3 regions of the Parabacteroides sp. FAFU027 genome follow, and region 2 is predicted to be linked to each of the others. Evidence: riboswitches for the same ligand, from Rfam matches in the RefSeq annotation. Region 2 holds a riboswitch; each other region holds the start of a gene.
What was found. A riboswitch is a leader RNA that binds a small molecule or an ion and turns the genes downstream of it on or off. The one in region 2 is predicted to bind thiamine pyrophosphate.
Positions count from the first base shown of each region.

Region 1: another riboswitch for thiamine pyrophosphate. It lies ahead of thiE (thiamine phosphate synthase); the one in region 2 lies ahead of thiC (phosphomethylpyrimidine synthase ThiC).
Region 3: another riboswitch for thiamine pyrophosphate. It lies ahead of MLE17_RS05295 (TonB-dependent receptor); the one in region 2 lies ahead of thiC (phosphomethylpyrimidine synthase ThiC).

Region 1 is NZ_JAKZKV010000011.1:133,538-139,254, reverse strand. Features, by position in the region: partial or broken gene MLE17_RS15460 (hypothetical protein) at 1-308, opposite strand, end outside; gene ybeY (rRNA maturation RNase YbeY) at 1,006-1,434, opposite strand; gene MLE17_RS15450 (glutamate-5-semialdehyde dehydrogenase) at 1,535-2,782, opposite strand; gene thiE (thiamine phosphate synthase) at 3,712-4,344, opposite strand; TPP riboswitch at 4,449-4,543, opposite strand; gene mnmG (tRNA uridine-5-carboxymethylaminomethyl(34) synthesis enzyme MnmG) at 4,705-5,717, shown strand, end outside.
Region 2 is NZ_JAKZKV010000001.1:515,337-521,053, reverse strand. Features, by position in the region: gene MLE17_RS02310 (hypothetical protein) at 1-623, opposite strand, end outside; gene MLE17_RS02305 (TenA family protein) at 661-1,308, opposite strand; gene thiC (phosphomethylpyrimidine synthase ThiC) at 1,378-3,078, opposite strand; TPP riboswitch at 3,134-3,228, opposite strand; gene MLE17_RS02295 (LiaI-LiaF-like domain-containing protein) at 3,626-4,408, shown strand; gene MLE17_RS02290 (sensor histidine kinase) at 4,405-5,454, shown strand; gene MLE17_RS02285 (LytR/AlgR family response regulator transcription factor) at 5,436-5,717, shown strand, end outside.
Region 3 is NZ_JAKZKV010000003.1:5,623-11,339, reverse strand. Features, by position in the region: gene MLE17_RS05320 (aminotransferase class V-fold PLP-dependent enzyme) at 1-77, opposite strand, end outside; gene yedF (sulfurtransferase-like selenium metabolism protein YedF) at 152-751, opposite strand; gene mnmH (tRNA 2-selenouridine(34) synthase MnmH) at 754-1,782, opposite strand; tRNA gene MLE17_RS05305 (tRNA-Arg) at 1,901-1,974, opposite strand; gene ung (uracil-DNA glycosylase) at 2,137-2,799, shown strand; TPP riboswitch at 2,857-2,954, shown strand; gene MLE17_RS05295 (TonB-dependent receptor) at 3,059-5,302, shown strand; gene pnuC (nicotinamide riboside transporter PnuC) at 5,302-5,717, shown strand, end outside.

The DNA.
Region 1 (5,717 bases), on a different contig from region 2:
GGCAAAGCGTTCACAATAAAATCAGTAGTACTGACAGCTGTTCCACCTGATGTTCCTACAGTTATTCGCCCTGTTGTTACTCCTCCAGGCAATGACGCTATTTTAATTTGGGTTGAACTGACAACTGTAATTGATCCGGAAGGAATAAGAGCTCCATTAAAATCAATAGAAGTTACATTAACGAAGTCTGCACCATTGATGGTAACCTGTGCTCCCGATCCACTACACACCTCAGTCGGAGTAAATCCACTAATACTTACCGCAAAAATATTACCATTCAATACAGTAGCCATAAACAGAGTTGCCATTATCACTCTATATCTTATCAAAAATCGGGCAGTCCAATCTTTTGATAAAGAGTGACAATGGTAAAGATTTGATTTGTACTGAGACAAATAAATCTTTCGTTCTGCTGAATATAGACTACTTTTCTTCATCGTTAATTCATTCAATGGGGGGAGAATTCCCATTGATTCTTACATCGCAGAAATCAGTTCAAACTAATACTAATAATTTAATTATAAGGCGGAAACAAATAATTGTTTAGGTCTAATTATCAGTTAATATGGTACTTATACAAACTAAAAGTCCGTATAACGATAGATAAAAGTTCAACAAATCCTAATTGAAAAGTGTCATTAGGTAATATCGGCAATCTCATGCTTACAAATAAAAGTACAAGAGGTTAGTACTTAATCAAGTAGAGAGTTCACAATTATAAAACAGAAGATGTTTGATAAAAGTTTGTTATAAAAGGAGAGATTATAAGTCGGAAAGATCATCTGACATGGATAAAAACAGGTCAAAAACGCTATAAACAAGCAGAAAATGAAAGTATCAAAAGCAACCAACAAAGCTGTATATCAACCATTTAACAACGCAAAACGGATTTAATGCAACATGATTTAATTTTTCATGGTTCTAAATTTATGTTGAACTAAAATCAAAGACAGATTGTTGCTCTATGTTAATTACAGATACTCAAAATTGGAGTATATATGAGACTTATATACCCGTTTGTTTTAATATAGCCAATGCCTCATTTTCCTTCTCAGTCATATTTTTTCGGGCTTCATCCGTTTTATCTTCAATGCCGCAAAGGTGAAGAATTCCGTGGATAATGATACGGTGTAATTCCATAATATATTCTGTTCCAAACTGTTCGGAATTACTCTTTACCGTATCCAGGCTGATGAAAATATCTCCCGATATCTTGTTTCCGGCCGTATAGTCAAACGTGATGATATCGGTATAATAATCGTGTTGCAGATATTGATTATTCACCTCCAGAATCTTCTCATCATCACAAAAGATATAGCTGATTTCACCGACTTTTTTACTGTGAAGCTCTGCCACTTTTTTGATCCATTCATTCACCTCTTTCTTTTTGATGGGAGGTGTTTTGACATTTTCGGTGTAGTAGTTAATGGCCATTTCTGTTTACAATTTATTCATTTACCATTTACAATTGAGGGACAAAGAAATTGATCTGTAACATCAATCCCTCAGTCCCTCAATTAATCATTCCCTAATATCAGGCGCGTGTCTGTCCGTTACCCCGTATAATATATTTATAGCTTGTAAGCTCTTCTAAGGCCATAGGACCGCGCGCATGGAGCTTCTGGGTACTTATTCCTATCTCTGCCCCTAAACCGAACTGAGCGCCATCTGTGAAGGCCGTAGAGACATTTGCATATACACAGGCGGCATCCACCATTTTTTCGAAGACAGAGATGTTCTGTGCATTTTCACTTACAATCGCCTCACTGTGTTTGGAGGAATATTTAGTGATATGGTCAATCGCTTCTTCCAGATTAGCAACCGTTTTTACCGACAATTTATAATCCAGGAATTCAGTTCCGAAACTTTCGTCCGTGGCATGCTCCAGTAAATCAGCCGGATATTTTCCTTTCAAAGCTGCATATGCGGGTTGATCCGCGTAGATAATGACATTTTTTTCAGCCATTTTCAGGCAAAGAGCCGAAAGGTCTGACAGGCGTTTCTCATTTACAATTACACAATCTAATGAATTGCAGACACTTACACGTCTTGTTTTGGAATTAAAGATGATTTCTGCCCCTTTTTCCAAATCACCAGATTCATCAAAATAGGTATGACACACGCCCGCACCGGTTTCAATAACAGGTATTTTGGAATTATCACGCACAAAGTTAATCAGCCCCTGGCTTCCGCGCGGGATAATCAGATCCACATAACCTACCGCATTCAGCATTTCAGCCGTAGCTTCACGATCAGGAGGCAATAAGGTCACTATATCTTTAATTACGCCTTGTTTCTCAAGAACGTTTTGAATAATCCCAACAATGGCACTATTCGAATCGTGAGCATCAGAGCCTCCTTTCAACAGACAGGCATTTCCCGATTTAAGACAAAGTGAGAAAACGTCAAAGCTTACATTCGGACGCGCCTCGTAAATAATTCCGATCACGCCAAACGGTACAGTCACTTTAGAGATCTTCATTCCGTTCGGTCGGTTTGTTTCGCTAAGAATTTTACCCAGTGGGGAGGGCAACGTTGCCACATTACGAATATCAGCCGCAATGCCTTCAATACGTTCTTTAGTCAGCATCAGACGGTCATATTTCGGATCTTTGGGATCCATACGGCTCAAATCCTTTTTATTCTCTTCCAGTATAAAATCACTTTGCGCTACGGCAGCATCAGCCACAGCAAGCAGGATCTCGTTGATATTTTCATCAGTCAGCAGATTGATGGTACGGCTGGCTGATTGTACTTTCTGAAATGTCTGTTCCAGTTTCATGTGTCGGAATTTGAAGATAAGAACGCAAATTTATTGAATTAATTCCGAATTCTTGGGCAAGGGTGCTGTTTTAAAGGTGATATACAGATTTTGAGGTACTCACAATTGCATAATTACTCCTTCACAATCCTTACTTTCACCCTTAACAATGTCACCACTATATAAAGTCTTATAATAACTATTTCTTTAATTTCCAGTTATACCTACCTGCAACCTAAAGAATATCCTAAGGCTATATATAACAGAGATAAACCAGAGATATAATAGGGATAAGCCAGAGATATAACACAAATAAATGGTGTAATATCCCTGGTTTATTTCTTTTTAATCATCGATAATTGTACCTTTATTATACTCCTTACATAGCCTTAGCTATCCCTTATCCCCCCGTTTATATCAGAAGTACAGGAATGTTTATTATTCGCATAAAAGAGCCGAAAGATTATAGGTAAACAGAAAAACTTGTCTATGTATAAAAGGGGGGACTGAAAATGTTGTCAGGGGAAAGGAGAGGCCAACTAAGCAGATAATTAATAATTCAGAAGATTGAGCCCGTATCCGAGAGAACAATACTGAGTTTTCCACCTGTAATGTGGTGAGCAGGGAGATAAAGTAAATTCTTCAAACCGATACGAACAGTTCTGATTACAGTAGCTCCGGCAAAATAAACGGACTGATGATACAGATGCTAAGTAAGTAAAGAAGAACGAAATAACCGGGGAAAATGGGAGATTTATTTATCTAAAACCCGGTAAATATTAGATGGATTTAACTTTGATAAAATCATTGCCAGCCGCTTCAGCTTACGAAATGATAAAAAGACAATGTAACATCCGGCTTTAGCCAAAGAAAACTGATTCAGCTAAAACCGGATGATAGATTACAGACTATGATAAGAATGAAAAAACAGGAATTCTGCAAACTAAGAATTAGAAAAGAGAAAGCTGTTTTGCTCCAGTCAGGCTTTTCTTGATTTCAACTATACGTTGTTCTGTTTCTGTGGTTTGCATGAAGTGGCGCACCAAAGCTACATTTTTAGCCCCTGCAGCCACCACATCATCCAGATTTTCCGGGAAAATGCCACCAATAGCAACTACAGGCACATCAGCAAATGAGAGCACCTCTTTCAGCATACCCACACCCACCGGAGCATCCGGACGGGCTTTCGCATTCGTTGGATAAACAGGACCGAAGCCAATGTAATCCGGTTTATGAGTCAATGCTTCACGAACCTGCTCAATCGAGTGGGTCGAAAGACCTATTTTCAACCGGTCACCGGCAATCTTGCGTGCCTCCTCAATTGGAAGATCATCCTGTCCCAGGTGCAATACATCTGCTCCGGCAGCCAACGCCAAATCAACCCGGTCGTTTATAACAAGCAAGGTATTAGTTCCCGCTGTAATTGATTTAATTCTTTTTCCAGCTTCGATAATTTCACGGTCAGTCAAATGTTTCTCGCGCAATTGTATCATACGGATATTCTGGCGGACACATATTTTAGCTATTTCTTCGTAAGAGAGTTCAGGTTTTGTGATAATGATATACAGACCAAAATCTTGCATAATAAAAAGTCATTTATAAATTAGGAACATTCATTTCATTTTCCCTTAATGTTTGAATTCTAAAAGGGAAATTATACAGATAAGCAGGCGATTTTGGAATCAGGAAGGAGAGTGTAATTTCTCCCTTCGCCGGCATTATCCGGATCAGGTACTATGGGTATCTTCTCAGCTTTGATTTAAAGCACCCCAGAAATAAGTACGGAATCAGAGTGCAAAGATAGAAATAACCCCTGCAAATCCGAATATCTTTCAACAAACTATAAAATGGGCCATTCCCTTAAACCATAATGGTTATATTTTGAATTATCTGCCTGAGGATTAAAACTCAAACCGCTATCTTTGCACAAAATAACTCATTCAATGGATTTTAAATACGATGTTATAGTAATCGGCGCAGGACACGCGGGATGCGAAGCTGCCGCCGCTGCTGCCAACCTGGGTTCAAAGACCGTCCTCATAACGATGGACATGAACAAGATAGCTCAAATGAGCTGCAACCCTGCGGTTGGTGGTATTGCCAAAGGACAAATTGTACGCGAAATAGATGCCCTGGGTGGGGGTATGGGAATTGTAACGGATAAAACGGCTATTCAATTCCGAATGCTTAACCGCTCCAAAGGACCTGCGATGTGGAGCCCCCGTGCTCAAAGCGACCGCGCTAAGTTTATCAACGAATGGAGAGGTATTCTTGAAAACACCAATAATCTGGATATCTGGCAGGATTTTGTAAAACAGCTTATCATCAAGGATGGCCAGGTACAGGGTGTAATTTCCGGAATGGACGTTACTTTCTATGCAAAAACGGTGGTCATTACCACAGGAACTTTTCTGAATGGTTTGATGCACATCGGTAAAACACAACTTCGCGGTGGACGTATTGCAGAACCTGCTTCTTATGGAATTACCGAACAACTCAAAGAAGCCGGAATTGCAACTGACCGTATGAAAACCGGAACTCCGGTTCGTATTGACGGTAGAAGCGTTGATTTCAGCATGACCGAAGAACAGATAGGAGATTTTGATTTCCACAAATTCTCTTATATGAATCATGCACCTAAAACATTGTGCCAGCTTAGCTGTTGGACCATGTACACCAATGAACAAACGCATGAAGTTCTACGAAGCGGATTAGTGGATTCTCCGTTATACAACGGACAAATCCAAAGTATCGGACCGCGTTACTGTCCGAGTATCGAAACCAAGATTGTCACTTTTGCAGATAAAACACAACATCAGCTTTTTCTGGAACCGGAAGGTGAAACAACACAGGAGTATTATCTCAATGGTTTTTCCTCTTCCCTCCCACTCGATGTGCAATTGAATGCATTGAAAACGATTCCTGCATTCCGTAATGTACGCATCTATCGTCCGGG
Region 2 (5,717 bases):
TCAATTCCTTTTATTTTCTCAGATTCGAAAATTTCTTTCAATTCCTGATTTACTATAATCCATGGTCTGGCATAACCAACAATATTGTTACCAAAAGCTACTTTATTAGAGAAACCGATACATTCCCAGGTTTTCATAAGCAATTCGTTTTGATAAAAGCCAATTGTTGCTTCCTTATATATAAAATTTAATGGACTTACTATCGTAGGTTTGTCTTGCGAAATTATAGCGTGATTAAAATATCCATTTCGTTTACATTTGTCACATTGTCCATCAATTACGTAGCCTGTTGATTGCACCTCAAATCTAGGTAATACTATTGATGTATATAAGTGATAGTACTCGAGAATATTGCCTTTTAAATCAATTACAGGACGTAATATAAAGCTCGGTTTTGATTTTCTAATTACCTCATACATCCTTTTTGAGATTATAAAGTCACCATCAAGAGTCTCAAAAAAGTCTTTGGATATCTTTGAGAATCCTTTTACTTTTAAGTGACTAACTAATTCTGCTCCTGTACCACAAAAGTCACAAGCATTACTAAAATCGTATTCTGATTTACAGCATTCTCCACTTTCTCCTATAGGGGCTTTGATGTAAGAGATAATATAGTATTTCATCTTTTAGTTGTTTTTGCAATATATCAATGCTATTCCATCACACCGGCCAGTTCTCCATCCGGTACGCACTATCCCAAAACATCCATTCCATCTTCGAAGCATAGACGAACGCTTCCGTCATTTCAGCGTGACGGGTAGAGTTTTCGGCAGCGTGGTCACAAATAGCGATGGCTTTCTCCACCGAACGGGCAAAGTCATCTCCGCCGTAAGTGTCAATCCACGGCTGGTAGGGATTGTTGTCCCGGTTTTGAGTGGCGAGGAGATGGTCGCCCACTTTCTTGTAAATCCAGAAGCAGGGGAGGACCGCCGTCAGTGTGGTCTCGATGGGGTGATGCGCCAACTGTTTCGACAGGAAGCCGGTATACAGAAGGCAACTCGGGGATGCACCGTGGTATGCCGGAATGGGGGCATCCTTCAGGAAAGAACCGTGCAAAGCCGATTCCACCGCGATGGTCTCGGTCGAGAATTTGAGAAAAGCTTCACGGTGCTCGGGTTGGTGGAGGCGAGTAGCGATACCGGCCAGAATCTTCCCGTATTCAGATAGATATATCGCATCCTGACGGAGGTAGAAGTCAAATTTCTCCTTGGGTAATGTTCCCTCTTTCAGCTCGTGCAGGAAAGGCAATTCCAAGATGCGTTGGTAGATGGGCTCAATAGCCGCCCAGGCTTGTTCGCTCCATTTCATATCGGGGAGGAATTAAAGTAACTTTTCCAAAGTTTGGAACTTTGGAAAAGTTAGCTGGTTGAAATATGTTTATTCAGCCGAATGCACGCAGTCGCTCAACTCGCGGGTCAGTTTCATCGCGCAGAAGTTAGGACCGCACATGGTGCAGTAACCTTCGTCGGAATGAGAGCCTTCCTTGTAGTACTCCATCGCACGCTCGGGGTCAAGCGAGAGGTTAAACTGGTCTTTCCAGCGGAAGTCGAAGCGGGCTTTGCTCAATGCATTGTCACGTACCTGAGCTCCCGGATGCCCTTTGGCAAGGTCGGCAGCGTGAGCGGCAATCTTATAAGCGATAACGCCGTTGCGCACATCTTCCTTGTTGGGCAAACCAAGGTGTTCTTTCGGAGTCACGTAACAAATCATCGCTGTGCCCAACCATGCAATTTGAGCAGCACCAATTGCCGATGTGATGTGGTCGTAGCCCGGTGCGATATCGGTAGTCAAAGGGCCGAGGGTGTAGAACGGAGCGCCGTGGCAGGTCTTCTTCTGCAAGTCCATATTCTCCTGAATCTTATTCATTGGCACGTGACCCGGACCTTCGATAATTACCTGCACATTGTGTTTCCATGCCTTTTCGGTCAGTTCACCCAACACTTCGAGCTCTGCAAACTGCAAAGCATCGTTCGCATCGTGGATGGAACCAGGACGCATGCCGTCACCGAGTGAAACCGCCACGTCATAGGCTTTCAGGATTTCGCAGATTTCATCAAAGTGAGTGTAGAGGAAATTCTCGGTATTGTGTACTTTGCACCATTTGGTCAGGATAGAACCTCCGCGCGAAACGATACCGGTGAGGCGGTTGCTCAATAAAGAAGCATGTTTCAGCAATACACCCGCATGGATGGTAAAGTAGTCCACACCCTGCTCGCACTGCTCGATGAGCGTGTCGCGATAGATTTCCCAGTTGAGGTCTTCCACCTTGCCGTCCACCTTCTCCAATGCCTGATAGATAGGTACGGTTCCCACCGGTACCGGACAGTTGCGGATAATCCATTCGCGGGTTTCATGGATATTGGCCCCGGTAGAGAGGTCCATCAGGGTATCGCCACCCCATTTGCAGCTCCATACGGCTTTCTCCACCTCTTCATCGATGCTTGATGACATCGCGGAGTTTCCGATATTGGTATTGAGTTTCACCAGGAAGTGGGTTCCGATGATCATCGGTTCGGCTTCGGGGTGGTTGATGTTGGCAGGGATGATGGCGCGTCCGGCAGCTACCTCCTGACGCACAAACTCCGGCGTGATGTGGCTTTCGATACCCAATGCCTCAATCATCTGGTTTTCGCGGATAGCCACGTATTCCATTTCGGGTGTGATGATGCCTTGTTTCGCGTAGTACATCTGAGTGATTTCCTTGCCGGATTTAGCACGGTAAGGCTTGCTGATGTGTTCGAAACGCAGGTGATCGAGTGAAGTGTCGGCTGCACGCATTCTTCCGTATTCCGAAGTGATGTCGGGCAATTGTTCCACATCGCCGCGTTTCACCATCCATGATTCACGCAGACGGGGAAGACCTTTTTTCAAATCTATTTCCGCTAAATCGTCAGAAAAAGGACCGCTGGTGTCGTAAACCACTACGGGAGCATTTTGTGTTACTTTGCGTTTGCCGTTTTCGATCTCGATTGTGTCGAGCAGCGTGACGCGGCGCATGGCCACGTGAATGTCGTGCATTTTTCCCGGAACATAAATCTTTTCAGAAGCCGGATAAGAGATTTTGATGTTGTTGTTCATACCGTTATCATTTAATAAAATGGGAGGGGATACGGTACATCGGACAGATGACAAAGAGAAGCTATGAATAAATTCCTACGGCGGCATTACCCGCATCAGGTTCATAGGGTATGATCTCAGCCTGTTAGTAAGGCACCCCTTTCGGTGGCAAAGGTAACGGATTTTGAACGTATCTGCAAATGAGAAAGTGATTTACAATTTAGCCAGTTACAATTTACAATTTAGGTGATACTGCTTATTCTAAATTGTCAATGGTAAATCTTTCAATTGTAAATAATATGGTCTATTCGCTCAGACAGCTTTTGGGCAGTCTGGAATTTGTGTTTGTCCCTTTGGGGTTGGTTTCTTTATGTCAGATGGTTTGAAATATGGGGAGGTTATTTCTCGCAGACTTCATCTCCTCCCTTCGGGGAGGTCGGGTGGGGTCTTATCCCCCCAAAACAGACCTTTATCGGAGGAATAACAATTCCGACGGAAATATCGTAGTGAACTATTCAAAAGGTGCTTTATCTTTGTGTCAGAATCAAACGTATAAATCCTATATTTTATGGAATCTCAATTTAGAAATGAAGACCCGGCTCCTTACGGCCGTTTCTGTGCTCCGCCTCGCCATAGACATTGCGTCGGTTCAAAGGTGTTTTTCGGAGTTGTCGTTATCGTGGCCGGTCTGTTGTTACTTGGCTTCAATACCGGACTTCTGAATGAATCGTATCGACCGGTAATCTTCTCCTGGCCCATGCTGTTGGTGGTGATTGGTGTTACCCAGATGTTTAACCGTTCCATTTTTGGAGGCACCATTTTGACGCTTATCGGTGGATTTTTCCTGATGCGAAAACTTGGCTATATCGACCCTCAGATTGCGAATCTTTACTGGCCGGTGCTGATTATTGCAGCCGGAGTTGTCATCATTCTGAAGACTTCATTTGGTCCTAAAAGAGATCCGTTTCACAAGTTAGACTCCGGCTATACCGGCAGTGAAATTAAAAATGGAGTCATTGAGGAGAATAATATCTTCAGCGGATCCAAACGTAAATTCCAGGATATGGTATTTCGCGGTGGGGAGATTAATTGCATCTTTGGTGGCAGTGAACTTGACCTGACTCATGCTAAACTGGAAGAAGGCATAAATCAACTCGAAGTAAATTGTATCTTCGGCGGAATCACGCTCATTGTTCCTTCCGACTGGAATGTACAATTGAAGAAAGACTCCATTTTCGGAGATTTTGCCGATAAACGTCCTTATTCGGAAGCACAAAAAGACAATACGCGCATCCTTATCGTAAAAGCTTCCTGCATCTTCGGTGGTGGCGAGATTAAGAGCTATGTATGAGCCATCCCTTCTTAAATAAAAAGATATTTCCTTTCTACTCTGCGGCCTGGCTATTTCCAACGGTATTGCAGGTGTGGTCGATGGCATTGGGAGGCTATTTTACGCTGGAGGCAGCAATCATATTGAGCCTGATTTCCAATAGTGTCTTTTTTATCCTGGGATTATCGATGTGGTTTTTTGTAAAATATACGCTCATCAATACCACCTCGCTGTTCAAACGGATACTAGACTTTACTGCTTCGTGTATCATGATACTTTTTATCTGGCAGTCGGTGGTCTTTATCCTGATAGGTCTTCTCTGGAATAATCCGCCTGATTTTTCCATCTTTTTCCCACAACGTCTGATTTATGGATTCATGGTCTATCTGCTTATCCTGATGGCCTACTATTTGCGAATCAGTTATGACGTGTTGCAGGAAAAAGCCCAGAATGAAGCACGACTCCGCGAAATGCTGAAGGACAGCGAACTGGATATGTTGAAGTCACAGATCAATCCGCATTTTCTTTTCAATAGTCTCAATTCGGTGAACTGGCTGACACAGATTCAACCCGATAAAGCCAGTGAGATGATTGTTTCCCTGTCGGAATATCTGCGCTATTCCATTGCCGGAGGACACCGTACGTTATCTTCCCTGAAGATGGAGATGGAGAATATCACCCGATACATTAATATAGAGAAGATACGTTTCGGGGAAAAACTCAAGGCGGAGTACCAGGTGACAGAGGAGTGTCTTCAGGTGAAGATTCCATCAATGATTCTGCAACCGCTCTATGAAAATGCGATCAAGCACGGGGTGTACGAAAGTACGGATCCGGTCTGGATTGAGACAAAGATTTCATGTAACGATACGCATGTCAGGATTGTGATTCAAAACAGTTTCGAGCCGAATATTCCTTACCAGAAAGGAAACGGACTGGGGCTGAATAATGTCCGTCAACGCTTGCGACTCATATACGGCGAAACAGCCTCCCTTGAAACCGAGAAAAAAGAACAACTATTTACCGCAACCTTATTAATTCCCCGAATATGCCCATCAGAACATTGATAGTCGATGATGAAGCGCCGGCTAGGGCGTTGTTGAAACATTATCTCTCATCTCATTCCGATATTGAAGTCATTGGAGAGGCGGCCGACGGATTCGAAGCTTTCCGGCTGGTCAAAGAGTTACAGCCCGAATTGATGTTGCTTGATATCCGGATGCCCAAGCTTTCCGGTTTCGAATTGCTGGAGCTGCTGGAAAATCCACCGGCTGTGATTTTTACAACCGCTTTTGACGAATATGCCATCAAAGCTTTCGAGGCCAATGCC
Region 3 (5,717 bases), on a different contig from region 2:
TAACGGGAGATGGCTTCGGCCACTTGCGGTGGCTTAGGAAAGGAGGTGGCGGCGTTGTCGAAATAGGAGTTGTGCATTGTTTCTTTGCTTTTGTTACCCGGGGTGTTGCCCCAGGCTGATGATATATAAGGCTTTCAGCCTTGACAAAGCTTTACGGATACACCACGTGCCCCGCTTCGGACAAATATTTCGTGATGGTGTACATGTTGCTGATCATGCCCACAGCAAGGGATTCTTTAACTCCGAAGTATTCCACGCAGGTACCGCAGGCGATTATGGCCACACCTTTATCTTCCAGTTCTTGTAACGACAAGGCGGTGTCGGTATCTTTCAGGGCAACCTTCACGCCGCTATTGTACAGTAAAATAGCAGTCGGTAATTTATCCGCGGCATTCAGCGAATTGATAAAGGCTCGCATCAGCAGATGGCCAAGATCATCATCGCCAATTCCCATCGCATCGGACTTGATGGCCACCACGTAATCATTTGCCGGAGTTGCGCAGTAGGATTCGGGGGATGGAGCCGAGGCAATAGTTTCAGGAGTGGTCAGAGAGAAAATATGGACATTGCCTTCTGTGCGCACTTGCGGATTGAGCTTCAGTTCGGTCAGGTAGTTTTGCAGATTCTGGCAGGCGGTATCGTTGTCGGTCAGGATTTCGATGGCTTCGCCGGATGCGGCTTCCTGGATGCCTTTTTTTGCCATAATCAGCGGAGCGGGACAAAGGTGTCCGCGGGTATCGATAGTCTTCATAGTTATTTTAATGAGTGAATGAGTTCAATGAGTTTGTTGGCGCTGGCTTCGGTATCTGAATTGATAGACAAGCAACTGGTGATATTAGGCCAATGCTTTTGCATAGAAGCGGTATAGCCTTTGTCGTAATAATGCAGGGCAATGGTGACAGCTTCGGCCAGTTCCCCGTTTTGCACATGTTCGATGGCCTGTTTGGTGGCTTTGTTGCCCAACCGTTTCTCAATCTTCAGGAACGAACCGATAAGTTCTTCAGCGGAGAAGTTGCCATAATCCTTGAGAATGTGCTGTACCCGGTCTTCATTTGGCAAATCAAGTTTGATGAACGTGGCGGCAAGCATCATCGCATGAAATTCCGCCGGAATAAATACCCGTCCGATACTCAGACTTTCTCCTTCGCACCATACCGGGAGTTCCGGATTCATCTTCCGCATCTGTTCGTGTAGCAGGTTCATAAAGTGTTCGGTAGTAGGTTGCTCCGGTTCGCCCAACGCCCCGAAAGCAGAGCCTTTGTGATGAGCTAGTCCTTCCAGATCAACCACCTGTTGCCCTTTTTCCTGCAAACGATGGAGAATTTCAGTCTTGCCGCAACCGGTAGGTCCGCCCAACACAACGATTTTCCACGGCTGTTTTGCCAGCAAATCAATGAAGGAACGACGGTACGCCTTGTAGCCTCCTTTCAGCAGAAAGGTTTTAAAGCCTGCTGTGCGGAAGAGCCAGGCCATACTTCCGCTACGCATTCCTCCGCGCCAGCAGTAGAGAAAGAGCGGTTTGCCTTGCGATAATTCCCGTGCTTGTCGAACAAAATCTGCCAGTTTAGGGCCGACCAGTTCCAGCCCTTTTTCTACAGCCGGGTCTTTGCCCACCTGTACATAGAGCGTACCCACGATGGCACGTTCCTCGTTGGTGAAGAGCGGAATATTGAGTGCGCCGGGGATATGTCCGGCGGTGTATTCGGCCGGAGTGCGGACATCAATCACCACTCCTTCACGGCTTTGCTCCAGAAATTCATCCGGAAAAAGAGTCTCTTTCATTTCAATGTAATATTGGAGGCTCAAAGGTAGAAATAATATGGGAAAGGAGGAGCCGTCAGAATCCACAGATCGGGATAGAAATAAAAAACCACAATTGATATTTTCAATTGTGGTTTTGTGACCCCGACAGGACTCAAACCTGTGACCTTCAGAACCGGAATCTGACGTTCTATTCAACTAAACTACGGGGCCATTCCTTTGTGGTCTGCAAAAGTAAATATATTTCCCGAATTAACAAATATCTTAAACTCTATTCTCCGTGGATATTGGCTTTCAGTAAAGGATTGGATGGGTTATTCAGCAGAAATTCTGATATTTGCATTCCCATTTAACCATCATTGATAATTTGCCGTTATGTCAGTAAAAATAGAGCCAAGCTGGAATGAACATCTCAAGGATGAATTTGAGAAACCATACTTCACTAACCTAACCAATTTTGTCCGTCAGGAATATGCTTCGACGACGGTTTATCCTCCCGGATCGCAGATTTTTAATGCCTTCGATAATTGCCCGTTTGATGATGTTGAGGTCGTGATTTTAGGACAAGACCCTTATCATGAACCCCGTCAGGCGCATGGCCTTTGCTTTTCGGTGCAGGATGGTGTGCCATTTCCCCCTTCGTTATTAAACATTTTCAAGGAGATTCATGCTGACTTGGGTAAGCCGATGCCTACAAGTGGTGATTTGAGTCGTTGGGCCCGTCAGGGAGTCCTGTTGCTCAATGCCACGTTGACCGTTCGTGCTCATCAGGCCGGTTCGCACCAAAATAAAGGATGGGAAACCTTTACCGATGCGGTGATTCACCGGTTAGCAGAGCAACGGGACGGTTTGGTTTTTATCCTGTGGGGAGCTTATGCTCAGAAAAAAGGTGCGTTTATCAATCCTCAGAAGCATCTGGTTTTAAAATCGCCGCACCCGTCTCCACTATCTGCTCACAGGGGATTTTTCGGTAATCACCATTTCAGTCTGGCGAATGACTATTTGAGAAAACAAGGAAAGAGAGAGATTGATTGGTGAGTTGTTTTGAACAATTCCAGATAAACGGCGTTATTTGAATTAATCGCTAACTTTGCAGCGATTTTTTGGGGGTGCTTGGTGCAAATCAGGCTGAGAATATACCCTTTGAACCTGATGCAGGTAATGCTGCCGCAGGGAAAAAGCATATCTTTTCACATTTTCTGCTTTCGCATTCGAACTCCCCCGATCGTGTTAATCATGCAAATATTTTCTTTCGTCAGATTGAATGGGATTTATTTGCCTAAACCTCAAATGTTTTATGAGAAAATTGATTTTTACCTTACTCCTGATTGGTGGAGGATTTTGCGCATCAGCGCAGCGAAAAAATGTTCAACCTAAAGATTCCATTGCTCGCGATATCCGTCTGGATGAGATGGTAGTGACCGGTACCCGTGCTTCGGGAAAGACACCGGTTGCCTTTACCAATGTCTCGAAAGAAGAGATTAAGAAGCTCAATTTCGGTCAGGACCTACCTTACCTGCTTTCACTTACCCCTTCAATGGTTATAACTTCGGATGCCGGTGCCGGAGTGGGTTATACCGGATTACGTATCCGCGGAACAGATGCCTCCCGTATCAATGTGACTACAAACGGTATTCCTTTCAATGACCCCGAATCACACGGAACTTATTGGGTGGATATGCCCGATTTTGCTTCAACCGTTGAGGATGTTCAGGTACAGCGGGGTGTAGGTACTTCTACCAACGGTGCGGGAGCTTTCGGAGCCAGTATCAATATGAAGACGGACAATATTCCAATGAAATCGTTTGCCGAATTCAATGGAACTTACGGTTCGTTCAACACATCAAAGGAGACTTTCAAATTGGGAACCGGGCTGATTAACGGTCATTGGGCATTCGAAGGCCGTTTTTCCAATATTCATTCCGATGGTTATATTGACCGGGCCACGAGCAATATGCAATCTTACTTTGGTCAGGGTGGTTACTTCAGTAAAAATACGGTGCTGAAGTTTATCACCTTCGGGGGGACTGAACACACTTATCATGCCTGGAATGGCGTGCCAAAAGATTCTCTGGCTACTCACCGAACTTACAATCCTAGCGGTTATATGGGAACAGATGCGTCGGGTAACCCATTGTATTATAAGAATCAAACCGATAATTATACCCAAAATCATTACCAACTGATTCTATCACATATGATTAATCCAAATTTGAGCCTGAATGCTGCTTTGTTTTACATCAAAGGAAAAGGGTATTATGAAGAGTATAAAGATTCGGCTTCAGAAGCAGATTCGTATAAAACACTGGAATATTATGGACTGAAGTCGTTTCAATACAACGGACAAAACGTGACGATGCGTGACCGTATTCAACAAAAATGGCTGGATAATGATTTCGGAGGAATGATTTTTTCATTGATGTATAAGAAAGATAAACTCGATGTAACATTTGGTGGAGGGGCTAACCGATATATCGGATATAGTTTTGGTAAAAATATGTGGGTGAAGAATTACCCTGACGAAAACTTTACTTTCGGAAATGAATTTTACCGTAGCAAAGGTGATAAATATGATGCCAATGTATATGCCAAAGCCAGTTATCAGCTGGCAAATGGGTTGAATGCTTATGCTGACCTGCAATATAGACACATTGATTATTCAATTAAGGGTACAAATGATAAGTACAACGGCATGGAATTACAACCGTTGGATATTCACAAACAGTTTAATTTCTTTAATCCTAAAGCCGGCTTGTTTTACCAAATCAATAAGAATAACCAGACCTATATTTCTGTATCTGTGGCGCATCGCGAACCGACACGCAATAACTTTACCGATGCGGTCAACAGCATTGAACCCACCTCGGAACGATTGATTGATTATGAGGCTGGTTATACTTTTGCCAATAAAACATTTACTGCCGAGGCTAATCTCTATTTCATGGATTACAAAAATCAGCTAATTTTGAACGGCCAAATCAATGCGGTAGGAGAAGCCTTAACAACCAATATTCCTGAGAGTTATCGTGCCGGTATCGAATTGATGGCAGGAGTGAAGATTACCGACTGGCTGAAATGGAACGGAAATGCGACTTTGAGCCAAAACCGGATAAAGAATTTCACCGAATATGTGGATGACTGGACCAACTGGCCTGCTCAAAGGCAGTTTAATCTGGGGGATACTCCGATTGCTTTCTCTCCGGACGTAACCGCTGCAAGTGTCTTTAGTGCTGATTACCGAAAGTGGAGTGCGGGCCTGATGTCAAACTATGTAGGAAAACAATACATAGACAATACAGGAAATAATGACCGTTCACTGAAGGCTTTTTTCGTAAATAACTTGCGTATTGGCTATGTGCTTAATCAGAAATCTGTAAAAGAGGTAGGTATCAGCCTTTTAGTGAATAATATTTTCAATGTCAAATACGAAAGCAATGCCTGGGTATATTCATATTACGAAAATGATGTTCGCAAGACAATGGATGGTTACTTCCCTCAGGCTGGCACCAACGTTTTGGCAAATGTAACCCTGAAGTTTTAATGTTAGATTACATCCAAAATAACTGGTTAGAGTGGTTCGGTGTCCTTACCGGACTACTCTATATTTTTCTGGAGATTCGTCAGCGTACATCTATGTGGGTGATTGGATTTTTTTCTTCATTCGTATTTGTGATAGTGTTTTTCAAATCAAAGCTCTACGCTGATATGGTGTTGAATATCTATTATGTCACGATGAGTGTCTATGGCTTTTGGTTGTGGAAGAAAAACGGGAATGAGGCTGAGCCCATTGACCGCAAAGACGAGATTACTTATCAGAACCTTGGTTTATGGCTTGGCGCTATTCTTTTATTGATATCGACTGTTTTATATCTTGGAATCGCCAGTGTGTTGCATCATTACACTGATTCGCCGGTTCCTTACAGTGACGCCTTCCCAACTGCGCTGAGCCTGATTGC